Regions from separate parts of the Erwinia rhapontici genome, predicted to be linked through region 3. Evidence: predicted binding sites of a transcription regulator. Region 3 holds the regulator's gene; each other region holds the start of a gene.

Region 1 (4,271 bases), 1.2 Mb from region 3:
TACAGGCATCGCCAGCGTTTCAAGGAGTTCCTGGCTACGATAGAGTCGCGCCACGGTTAGCCATTCGACCACGGACATGCCGGTGGCTCTATTGAAATGCCGGGTTAACGTCCTGCGGCTCATTGACGCCCTGTTAGCCAAAGAATCAAGATCGTGGGGTAACTGAAGGTTCCTTTGCATATAGTCGAGTAGCATATTCATTCTGTTATCTGTCGTATTGTGCGGGATTGACTGTTCAATGAACTGAGCCTGGCCACCGTCACGATGCGGAGGCGTCACCATTCTCCTTGCGATCTGATTCGCGATCTGGCTTCCCAAACGCTGCCGAATAACGTGCAGGCAACAGTCCAACGCGGCAGCGGTCCCTGCAGAAGTGATCAGGCCGTCGTCTTCCACATAAAGCGCATTCACATTCAAATGAACGTTCGGGAATAATGTGCGGAAAATCGCTTCATATTCCCAGTGTGTCGCGGCCTGGTGCCCATCAAGCAGCCCGGCATAAGCCAGTACAAACGTCCCCAGACATAATCCCACAATCTGGCTGCCCCCTGCTCTCGCCTTGACCAGGGCATCAAGCAACGGCTGCGGCGGGCGTTGCTCAACCTGGTTCCAGAAAGGCACGATAACAATATCCACCTGCGCCAGCGCATCAAACCCGTGGTCCGCCTGGATTGCGGTTGCTTCTTTTGACCAGATGAGTCCGGGCGTCTCGGTACAGATAAGGCGTGTAAACAGCGTGTCATCTGTCGTGGCATCCCCAAACAGAATCAGTGGAACTGACACGTGAAAGGTGCTGAACCCTTCAGTAACAACAATCGCAACCGATGCCACAGACATACAACACTCCAGGACTGATTTGAGGATATTAGAACGTGACTGACTCTCCGTCTGCAGGTGCGCTGACAAAATCCTCCAGATGATTAATCCGTGCATACTCCAGCAACGCCTGGCGAGTCACCAGGCAATGATTGATGGCTTCCATGTGGGTAGCAACAATCTGGGCTTCTGGCAGCACAAGATGGGCTTTCAGGACATCTTCTTTACCGAAGATAATCGAACCATATCCCAGAACATGCGCCCAGCCCGTGTTCATTATCACCACGCCGGGCAGATATTTACGCATATTATCCTCAACAGCATCGATCCAGATGGAGTCACCCACCAGATAAAGTGATTTCTCATCCGGGTGCTGAAACACAATCCCACTGGACTCTCCCAGCCGCTCTGCTAATTGAGGGTTGGCATAAGCTTCATCAGACCCATGCTGGCAGCGGGTCTTGATGAGCGATATGTCGCCAAACTGACTGGTTTCAGCCAGCACCACCAGGTTACTGAACCCTTGCGATCGCAGAAGCTGTTCATCACTGTCATTTTGCACAAAAATCAGCTTCTCTTTTGGAATGAGCGCCACGGCCGCTTCGTCCCAATGATCCTGATGCGTATGCGTGACAATGATGGCGTCAACGTCCAGCAATACTGGCACATCGAAGGGCAGCTCAACCATCGGATTACGGATTTCTGAGCGGACAGTACCTGGAAACCCCGGCCATGCCTCTTTTTTGGATAGCATGGGATCGATTAGAAACGTCTTTCCTGCATAAACAATCCGTTGAGTCGCATTGCGTACCTGAGTAATTTTCATCGTTATTTACCTTAATGTTATGCCTGTTGGCAGTGTCGGTGCTTAACCTGGCCCGAAAAACATTATCGATGATATCAGGACAGTCAGCGATCCCCCTTTAGGCCATATTGCGATGGGATCGGGTCAACACCACTGTCAAACCACTGATCTAACGACAAACACACACCGTGTTTCAGGTGGTGTCAAAAAAATAACAATGATTCTATAAAAGAAAATGATTATCATAATCATTAGTATTGAACTTTAGCTACGCCACCCTGTCTCGGGGCCATCTGGCCCGTGACTGACCGATAAAAAAATGGCCACGCTTTTTGTTATTCCCTATTTCGCACAAGGAAAAACCATGTCTTCCCGCACCTTCTCATCCCACACCAGGGGAAAGGGCTCGCCTCTGCGCGTGCCGGGCCAAAAAACGACGTTGTCCGTTTCACTGCTGGCGCTGATGATCCATGCGCTGGTTAACCCGGCCATGGCGCAGGAAGCCGCCTCCCCGCAGGAAATGGTGGTGGATGCCACGGCAGATGATACCGCCGCCAGCGAGAAGCAGGATTACACGGTCAAAACCACCCGCGCCGGCACCAAAATGCTGATGACCCCGCGCGATGTCCCGCAGTCATTAAGCGTCGTCACCGAGCAGCGGATGCTGGACCAGAATCTGCAAACCGTGGGTGAGGTGCTGGATAACACCACCGGGATCGCCACCCAACTGGTCGACAGCGAACGCTCCTCCTACTTCTCTCGCGGTTTCCAGATCACCAATTACACCTTCGATGATATCCCTACGTCAGCGGCAGATAACTGGAACTACGGCGATGCCGGAGAAGACACCGCCATCTATGACCGCATCGAAGTCGTGCGCGGCGCAACCGGGCTGATGAGCGGTGCGGGCAGCCCGTCGGCGTCGGTCAATATGGTACGCAAACATGCCGACAGCAAGACCGTGACCGGCAATCTGAGCGCCAGCTATGGCCGCTGGAACACCCAGCGTTACGTGGCCGACCTCTCTGCCCCGCTGAATGAAGAAGGCACCGTGCGTGGCCGCGTTATCGCCGGTTATCAGGATCAGGACGGCTGGCTGGATCGCTACCATAAAAGCAAAAAGTTCCTCTACGGCGTGCTGGATGCCGATGTGACCGACAACACCACGGTGTCGCTCGGCTACGACTATCAGGAGAGCAACACCGGCAACCCGACCTGGGGTGGATTGCCGACCTGGTACAGCAACGGTTCGCGCACCCATTACAACCGCAACCTCAATCCGTCGGCCGACTGGACGCGTTACAGCCTCGATTCGCGTAAGGTTTTTGCCAACGTCAAACATGACTTTGATAACGGCTGGACCTTCCGCGTCAATGCCACGCATGCTGAGCAGACCTTTGCTGACAAGCTGCTGTATGTGATGGAGTTCCCCGATGCGGTGACCGGCACCGGGGTCAGCGGCTATGGCAGCCTGGATCGTGGTAAGCGCACGCAGGAATCCATTGATACCTATGCCAGCGGTCCGTTTGAACTGCTGGGGCGTAACCATGAGTTGATGGCCGGCGTCAGCTACAGCCGCCAGCATAACCAGACCTACAGCGTGGACGGTGCACTGGATTATGCGCAGATGGGCAGTTTTGATAACAACTGGAACGGCAACGTTCAGGAGCCGGAATGGGGTGACTGGTATCTGAATGCCGATGACGTGATCCGCCAGAAATCGGCCTACACCGCCGCCCGCTTCTCGCTGGCCGACCCACTGTCGCTGATCCTCGGCGCGCGTTACACCCAGTGGAGCACCGTTGGCAGCAGCGGCAATATGAGCAAAAATAACATCACGCCGTACGGTGGCCTGGTGTATGACATCGATGACACCTGGTCGGCTTACGCCAGCTACACCTCGATCTTCCAGCCACAGACCTACCGTGGCACTGATGGGGCCTATCTGTCGCCAGTGACCGGGAAAAACTATGAAACCGGACTGAAGTCTGACTGGTTTGATGGGCGTCTGACCGCCACCTTTGCGGTATTCCGTATTGAGCAGGAGAACGTGGGTCAGGAACTCAGCGGCACGTTTGTGAATGGCTCCAGCGAGCAGGCGTATGTTGCGGCTAAAGGCGCGGTCAGTAAAGGCGCGGAGTTTGAGCTGAACGGTGCCGTCACCGACAACCTGCAAATGACCTTCGGGGCAACGCGCTATGTGGCGCGAGATACCTCCGGCCGCTTCAACAGCAATATGCCGCAGACCTCATTTAAACTCTTCTCCCGCTACCGTTTACCGATGTTGCAGGACCTGACCATCGGCGGCGGGCTTAACTGGCAGAACCGCACCTTCCAGGATGCCACCGGCCCGGATGGTGAAGTGCAGCGCGTCTACCAGGGCAGCTATCCACTGGCCAACCTGTTTGCCCGCTACCAGTTCACCAGACAATTGGCGGTACAGGCCAACGTCGATAACCTCTTTGACCGCTCTTATTACTCATGGGGCAGCGATTATGTGGTTTACGGCGAACCGCGTAGCTACTCGGTCAACCTGTCGTACGCCTTCTGATGAAAAAGCCCCGGCACGATGCCGGGGCTGATCATGCAGACAAGGTGATTAGTGCATAAATGTCTGGTAATTCTCCGGTGTAACCAGCCGGAACGGGAT
Region 2 (4,271 bases), 540 kb from region 3:
GGAGTGAGCCATGAATATCAGACAATACGGTCTGTGTGTGCTGCTGGCAGTGGCCAGTAACAGCATTGCCGCTGTGCCTGAGCGCAGCATCAGTCCGGGGCACTATCTGGCCCTGGCGGCAGATTGTGCAGCCTGCCACACCGCAGAAAAAGGCACGCCTTTTGCCGGGGGACTGAAGATGGATACCCCCATCGGGGCTATTTACTCCACCAATATTACCCCGGATGCACAAACCGGCATCGGTCACTACAGCTATCAGGATTTTGCGCGGGCGCTTCGTGAGGGGAAGGCCCGGAATGGTCATTATCTGTATCCGGCGATGCCTTATACCGCGTTCAGCAAGTTTGACGACCAGCAGCTGCACGATTTGTATGCGTACTTCACACAGGAGGTTCCTGCCGTCCGGCAGGCAAACCGAAAAAGCGATATCCCCTGGCCGTTAAATATACGCTGGCCGTTGTGGGTGTGGAATATGATGTTTCATGACGATGAACGCTATCTTAACGACCCGCTGAAAAGCGCCGAGTGGAACCGGGGTGCCTGGCTGGTGATGGCTCCGGGGCACTGCGGTAGCTGCCATACGCCACGCGGTATAGCGATGCAGGAAAAAGGGCTGGACCACAATGACAGCGCCTATCTGTCCGGAGGAACCATTAACGGCTGGCATGCACCGGACCTGCGGGGTAACAACGTTCGCGGGCTGGGGAGCTGGACGCAGCAGGATATTATCAATTTCCTCAAAACAGGGCAGAACGACCGCACAATGGCATTTGGTTCCATGGCCGATGTGGTGCAGCAGAGTACGCAGCATCTTACGCCGGCGGATCTTAGTGCTATTGCGGTGTTTCTGAAGAGCCTGCCTCCCGGTAAATTCTCTTCTTCGCCAGCCAGTGAAGATTATGCCGAAGCTCAATATCCGGGGGCGGCGCTGTATCAGGATAACTGTGCCGCCTGCCACCGTAGCGATGGTCGGGGATACACTCACACCTTCCCGGCACTGGCAAGTAACCCGGCGCTGTTGGGGGATGATCCTTCGTCACTGGTTTCAATGATTTTGCACGGAGGCCGGGCTGCGGTGACAGAAAGAGCATTGACAGGTATGCGAATGCCGGGATTTGGCTGGCGGCTGACGGATCAACAGGTGGCCGAACTGAGTAACTATGTGCGCAACAGTTGGGGAAATCAGGCCAGCGATGTGACGGCGGAGCAGGTGAAAAAATTGCGGAAAGGGGAGTAAAAGAGCAAGAAAAGGAAAAAAACGTCGTCCCTGAAAAAGGGGCGACGTTTGTCAGCGATTACGCCTGGTGTGCACCAGGTTCGCTCAGTTTCTGCAAATCTTTATCCACGAAGAACAGGGCCTGACCGCTGTTACCCACCAGTGCCAGTTTATCCAGTACAGATTTGAACAGCTTCTCTTCTTCGTGCTGCTCAGACACATACCACTGCAGGAAGTTAAAGGTGGAGTAGTCCTGGGTGGTCATGGCTGCGTGCGCCAGTTCGTTGATTTTAGCGGTGATCAGCTGCTCGTGCTGATAAGCCTGCTCCAGCACTTCGTGCAGGGAGTTGAAGGTGACCGGTGGGGCTTCAATGGTGCCCAGTACCGGCATCGCGCCCGTATCGCTCAGGTAGTTGAACAGACGCTGCATGTGCTGCATCTCTTCCGTAGAGTGCTCACGCATAAACGCAGCCGCACCCTCGAAGCCTTTGTCGTTGCACCATGCGCTCATCTGCAGGTACAGGTTGGCAGAATAGAATTCCAGATTCAGTTGATCGTTCAACTGAGCGGTCATTTCATTAGTCAGCATGGTGACTCCTTTAACATTATATTTTGCGATTTATTACTCTCAATAATTCATGTTACAGGGACAGAGTGAATGTTTCTGTAACGTGAAGTATAACGAGTAAAACAGGTGATTTCTGCGCATTATGCACGCAGATTGATAAAATAAAAACCGTTTTATATAGCATAGGCTAATTTTATTGTTGTCGCCTAAGAGTATGATTGGTAAGTGATAATCATTCCATGATGAATATAAACAGTTCTGCTTTTTAAATGATTATGATAACTATTCCTATTAAAATATAAATTGGATCAATATTACGGAATGAGAATTAATCCGTAATAGGTTATTTCTTATAAGGTGTTATTTTTACAGAGAATGAACTGCCTTTATCCGCCAGGGATAAAGGCAGTTATGGTTTACTGCGGCTCGGTGACCAGACGGTCGAGGATGGCCTGAGCTGTTTTAATATCGGTCACCAGTGCGTTGATCATGCCGGAACGTACGGCACCAATAATCCCGGCGGCTTTCTCTGCCGTGGCCGCCACCCCGATGCATAACGGGGTCTGACGAAGCTGGTCTGGTGATGCTGCAATCATCCGCTGTTCGCCCTCCCAGTGCAGCACTTCCCCCTGTTCGGTCACGTAGTGGCGCAGAACATCGCCCGCTGCATGGCTGAGCGCCTGCTCATCAGGGGTGGCCGTGCTGGTTTCGCTGGGGTGGGGCGCATGATGCGTCAGGCCGACGCCCACGATGGCCACGTCCAGCTTATCCCATAGCGAGGTAATTTGTTGCACGCCCGGATCGCAGAGAAATGCATCACGCAGCACCGGCGACGAGATATAGGGCGCGTGCAGGAAATGCGGCGTTCCCTCCATCTGTTCTGCGGCCTGGCGCACAAATTCGTTAATCTGAAAATGCGCTGCCGCCTGCTGCATACCGCCGTTGAGCGCCACCGTCATCACCCCCGGCAGGCGCGGCAGGCCGGATAGCGTCACTTCACGTACCGCCCGTCCCCAGCCAATGCCCACGACCGAACCACTGACCAGGTCGGCCTGCTGAAGCAGCGAGGCCAGCGGCGCATTCAGGGCACTGAGGATATTGGCAGGTGGGGACTCCACCACGGCAGCGGTTTTTAACCCCAGCCGTGCAATCAGATCCGCCGTGATCTCCTCAGGGGACGTCAGCTCAATCACCTCTATTCGCACAATCCCCGCCGCGCGCGCTTTGGTCAGCAGACGCGAGATCGTGGCGGTGGACACGCCCAGTTTTTTAGCGATATCGACCTGCGACATATCGGACTGATAGTGCAGCTTCGCCACCATATGCATCATTGCCCGCGTGGTGGCGGGATCTTGTAAAAGTGGCTCTTTCAGGGTTGTAATTCCTTTCTGCAATGTATTACACTCAGTTCATCGGTTGGAGAATTATTGCTCAACACCAGCAAAATTGCAACGTGCACAGGTGGCTGAAACCCCTGACAGGACTGGAGATTCACCGGCAACAGCCCGGCGTCGTGCACACAGGCTAAAGGTAACTTTCGGGTCGTCTACGACGGCTTTTTTACCCTGTAATCTGTATAGGAGTTCACCCTAATGTCACACATGTCCACTTCTGAACTGCGCGGTTATCAGCAAATTTGCGGCAGCAACGGCGCGATGCTGGTGATTGCCTGCGACCAGCGCGGTGCGATGCGAACGCTGTTAAGTGCCGATCCCGACCAGCAAAAAGCCATTTCCGAGCAGCAGCTCGGCGGTATCAAGGCGGATATCACCCGCTATCTCGCCAGTCAGGCTTCCTGCGTGCTGGTGGATGCCGTCTGTGCTGTACCGGATCTGGTGGATCACGGGATCATCAATCGCGATACCGCTCTGCTGATTGGCCTGGATGCGTCGGGTTTTGATACCACCCCGGAAGGCTACCGCAATTCACGCCTTGTGGAGGGCATCAGCGCCCGCCGCGTGCGCGAGCTGGGCGCTAACGGCGGTAAAATTATGGTCTATTTACGCGCCGACCGCCCGGATGCGAATCAACATAACCTCGATATTCTGCGCCACTGCATCGAAGACTTTGCCCGCGAAGATCTGCTGCTGGTGGTGGAGTTTCTTACCTATCCCCTGCCGGAAGAGACGGACGACGCGTATAAAAGCCGTGTGCCGTCACTGATCTATGAAGGCACCAAACTGTCACTGGAGCTGGGTGCCAAAGTGCTGAAGATCCCATATCCTGGATCGGCTAAAGCTTGTGCCGATATCACCGAGCTTGCCGGGGATGTGCCCTGGGCCGTACTCTCGGCGGGAGTGGATCATACAACTTTCCTGACCCAGGTGGCGGATGCGATGAGCAACGGCGCTTCCGGTGTGATTGCCGGGCGTGCATTGTGGAAAGACTGCATCTCGCTGGACCGCCGTATCACCCGCGAAAAACTGGAAACGCTGGCCATCCCACGCCTGCGTGAAATCCAGGCGGTGATCGGCAAGTATTTCCATG
Region 3 (4,271 bases):
TTTACACTGCTGTTTACGTTGATGAGCCGCCACTATTCTGCTGCTCAGTCTTATCATCAGGTCTTTGTTGTTGCCGCAGTTACCGGCCTGTTCCCCTTGTGGATGATTTATCGCCACGCCCGTCATAAGGATGTTGTATGTCAGCGTTAACCGAAAAAGCCTGTGAAAGTATCATTGTACTGCATCAGCTTATTGAGAAAGTGTTTCACGGAGATGGGAGCTTTGTCCCTGAGCTGTTGCGACATTTTGAACCCGATTTTATCATGGTCGCGCCCAGCGGAAAAAGTCTGTCGATGGAGGAGGTGACTGCGCTGTTCACTCGTCTGGTCGGCGAACGGCAGGGTGTTGCTATCACGATTGAACACTGCAAAGTGATCTCTCAGTTTGGCCAGGAAGTAGCGATCCAGTATCACGAGCTACAACAGCAGGGTGATAATCATACCCACCGTATTTCACTGGCGGTGATTGATTGTGGTTGTACGCCACCTCGCTGGCGCTATTTGCAGGAAACAATGGTGGTCAGTTAATTACTGTACTAGTTCGTGAGTGTGATTCTGTGTAGACTATGCGGCATTATTGCCGTTTAGCCAGTGGATTATCCCGGTTTATGGCATGTTATTTATTGCATTCGCTAAGGGATTTCATGGCTACACCTGCTTCTGCTGTTCGTCTGCCGTCAACACTCTGGGGGGCGTTGATTATCAGTGGCACCATTATTGGTGCCGGGATGTTCTCGCTGCCGGTAGTGATGTCCGGTGCCTGGTTTGCCTGGTCCTCCGCGCTGCTGATCGTGACCTGGTTCTGTATGCTGCTGTCCGGATTACTGTATCTGGAAGCCAGCCTGCATTATCCCATCGGGGCGAGTTTTGATACGGTCACACGCGATTTACTTGGGCGTGGCTGGAACCTGATCAACGGTTTGTCCGTGGTCTTTGTGCTGGGGATCCTCACCTATGCGTACATTTCTGCCAGTGGCGCGATTATTCAGCACAGCCTCAATCAATTAAATGTCGGAATATCGGCACGTATGGCTGGGCTGCTCTTTACGCTACTGGTGGCGCTGTTTATCTGGCTGGGAACAGCGGTTGTCAGCCGGATGACGCTGATTTTTCTCGGCGCGAAGATCCTCACCTTTCTGATGATTTTTGGCGGCCTGCTGTGGCATGTTCAGCCGGCTATTCTGCTCGACAGCCAGGGAGCCGATCGCGATTATCTGCGATATCTCTGGATAGTGGTGCCGTTTTGTCTGGCCTCCTTCGGCTACCATGGCAACATTGCCGGGTTGACGACTTACTACCATAAGAATGCAGGCCGCGTGAGCCGTTGCCTGATTTACGGCACGCTGCTGGCTCTGATGATTTACTTTATCTGGATCATCGGCACGATGGGCAATATTCCCCGCAGCGAATTTAAAGCGATTGCCGCGCAAGGCGGTAATATTGACGTACTGGTGGGGGCGTTATCCGGCGTACTGCACAATCGCTCTCTGAATCTGTTACTGGATATCTTCTCTAACTTCGCCGTTGCCTGTTCATTCCTCGGTGTCAGTCTTGGCTTTTTTGATTACCTTGCCGATCTCTTTAAACTGGATAACTCCGCGTCCGGAAGATTAAAAACCACGCTGCTGACGTTTATTCTGCCGCTAACTGCCGCGATGATCTGGCCCAACGGTTTTCTGCTGGCAATCGGTTATGCCGGGCTGGCCGCGACGTTGTGGGCTGTTGTCACGCCAGCGCTACTAGCCTGGCAGTCACGTCGACGTTTTGCCACTGCCACGTGGCGAGTCAGAGGGGGGATGGCACCGATTGTGCTGGTTCTGCTGTTTGGTGCACTGAATGCCGTGGTCTCGTTGCTTTCATATGGTGGCTGGCTGCCGCTCTATACGCGATAACCTTTTGAGACAGATTGGCAGCGTTTTAGCCGGGAGGAATCGCTATAACGCAGGCATAAAAAAACCGGTGGCAAGCCACCGGTTTTTACACTGAACAGTGCAGATTATTTGTCGTGCAGAGTCTCGTCTTCACGACAGTCACCCAGAGAACAATGGCCATAAAGATACAGGCTATGGTTGCTCAGTTTGATACCGTGACGCGTGGCGATTTCACGCTGACGTTCCTCAATGTATTCGTCTCTGAACTCAATAACTTTACCGCAGTCCAGGCAGATCAGGTGATCGTGATGGTGCTGCTGAGTCAGTTCGAAAACGGATTTACCGCCTTCAAAGTTATGGCGGGTAACGATCCCCGCATCATCAAATTGGTTCAGCACGCGGTAAACGGTGGCCAGACCAATTTCTTCGCCCATATCAATCAGGCGTTTGTACAAGTCTTCCGCACTGACATGATGGCCCTCTGGTTCCTGAAGCACTTCCAGAATTTTCAGTCGGGGAAGCGTGACTTTCAGGCCGGCCTTCTTTAATGCGGTGTTATTGTCAGTCATGCGGATATTGTCCTGTTACTTTGCTAGTCACTTAGTGGCTGAAAAGCCCTGAACATCGGTCGACGCTAAAAGATGAGTGCGTCTCAGTATAGAACTGATACTCCGAAATGAAAACCATAAGGGGTGCCTGAAACCGCAATGGATGTAAGGATAAGTGTCATTACATCCAGGGTAGCACGCGCCCGAATTAGGCTGGGTTAACATTTCAATCTGCATCATCTTCACCGCTCTTTGGGCGACTCACATCCTCAAAGAGTGGGGCAGGTGCTGAGTAAGCGGGTAACCGATGGGGTTATTGTACAGTTTTGCAGATGAAAGTTACAAACATGTATCTATTACTTCTATAGGAAAAACCACTTACTTGATGTGAGATAGCTCCCACATCAAGCGGCTATGGTTATGCTTCGATGATATCTTTTAGCTGAAGTTCATCAAAAATTTGTTTTACCCAATTTTCAACGCGTTCGTTGGTGAGCTCTGGCTGGCGATCTTCATCAATGGCCAGGCCAAGGAAATGGTTATCATCTGCCATGCCTTTCGAAGCCTCGAAATGGTAACCTTCGCTCGGCCAGTGGCCGACAATCACTGCGCCGTTCGGCTCAATGATGTCGCGGATGGTGCCCATTGCATCGCAGAAATACTCGGAATAGTCTTCCTGATCGCCGCAACCAAACAGCGCAACCAGTTTACCGTTGAAGTCGATTTCTTCCAGCGTTGGGAAGAAGTCATCCCAGTCGCACTGGGCTTCACCGTAGTACCAGGTTGGGATGCCAAGCAGCAGAATATCAAAGGCTTCAAGGTCTTCTTTGCTGCTTTTAGCAATATCACGAACTTCTGCAACATCTTTCCCCAGTTGCTTCTGGATCATTTTTGCAATGTTTTCGGTATTGCCTGTATCGCTACCAAAGAAAATGCCGACGAGTGCCATGAGTTTAATAACCTCTTGAATCTTAATGATATGGTGACTGCTGATTTTTTCGCAGATATCGCTAATGATAACAGACCGTCGTGAGCGGATAAATGAGTAATGCTGCCGGTTTTGTCGCTGAGTGCTAAGGCCCTGATACCATCAGGACGGATGACGTTGCAACTGTTCCAGCAGCATTTCTTCGATCAGTTCACTGCGGCTGATATTGCGCTCGAAAGCTAGCTGATTCAGGACATCAACCGCGTCGCTGTTCATTTTCAGTTCGACACGCTTCAGGCCGCGCACTTTATCGCGCTTGAGCTGATTGCGTTTGTTGATACGCAACTGCTCATCACGCGTCAGCGGATTAGTCTTGGGTCGTCCCGGACGTCGTTCATCTGCAAACAGATCGATCGTTGTGCGGTCCGTGTTCTCTTTTGCCATAGGAATCGTAATACTGAAAGGCTGGATTGCTGATGAATAGGGCCGTTATGCCGTCTGATAATCAGCAGCGGCAAAATTTTAGCGCGCCATCATACCCCAGCGAAAATGGTTTTCACAGCGCTAAAAAACGTCGGATTGCACGTAATACCGCATCGGGTTTCTCAGCATGTACCCAATGCCCTGCGCCGGTGATGACATGGGCACGCGCCTGCGGGAACTGGGTTAACAGTGCATCGCGATATGCATCGGCCAAATAGGGAGAACGCTCCCCACGAATGAACAGCACAGGATGTGACCAGGGGGCCAATGGCTCCCAGCCAATGATGTTTTCATAACATGCCAGCAGCGCCGGAACGTTGAAACGCCAAACACCCTCGTGGAACGACTTGAGTAAAAACTGGATAACGCCTTCTTCACTGATACTTTGACGCATCAGGGCAGTAGCTTCGCTGCGCGTGGTGATACCGGCCTCAGTCACCGC

What was found. The regulator Fur, encoded in region 3, represses iron uptake genes when iron is present. The targets are predictions, from matches to a motif close to ATAATAATGAGAACNACTATCAA.
Region 1: a site for Fur is predicted at 1,857-1,879, ahead of fhuE (ferric-rhodotorulic acid/ferric-coprogen receptor FhuE). Genes of this name have one in related genera too.
Region 2: a site for Fur is predicted at 2,054-2,076, ahead of ftnA (non-heme ferritin). Genes of this name have one in related genera too.

Annotation. Positions count from the first base shown of each region.
Region 1 is NZ_CP085627.1:2,489,643-2,493,913, forward strand. Features, by position in the region: gene LJN55_RS11730 (GlxA family transcriptional regulator) at 1-837, opposite strand, end outside; gene LJN55_RS11735 (MBL fold metallo-hydrolase) at 866-1,642, opposite strand; gene fhuE (ferric-rhodotorulic acid/ferric-coprogen receptor FhuE) at 2,085-4,172, shown strand; gene LJN55_RS11745 (sugar ABC transporter substrate-binding protein) at 4,221-4,271, opposite strand, start outside.
Region 2 is NZ_CP085627.1:787,951-792,221, forward strand. Features, by position in the region: gene LJN55_RS03585 (c-type cytochrome) at 11-1,237, shown strand; gene ftnA (non-heme ferritin) at 1,296-1,805, opposite strand; gene LJN55_RS03595 (sugar-binding transcriptional regulator) at 2,201-3,178, opposite strand; gene LJN55_RS03600 (tagatose-bisphosphate aldolase) at 3,377-4,271, shown strand, end outside.
Region 3 is NZ_CP085627.1:1,326,541-1,330,811, forward strand. Features, by position in the region: gene LJN55_RS06265 (MFS transporter) at 1-150, shown strand, start outside; gene LJN55_RS06270 (hypothetical protein) at 138-527, shown strand; gene mtr (tryptophan permease) at 644-1,891, shown strand; gene fur (ferric iron uptake transcriptional regulator) at 1,996-2,439, opposite strand; gene fldA (flavodoxin FldA) at 2,837-3,367, opposite strand; gene ybfE (LexA regulated protein) at 3,509-3,790, opposite strand; gene ybfF (esterase) at 3,903-4,271, opposite strand, start outside.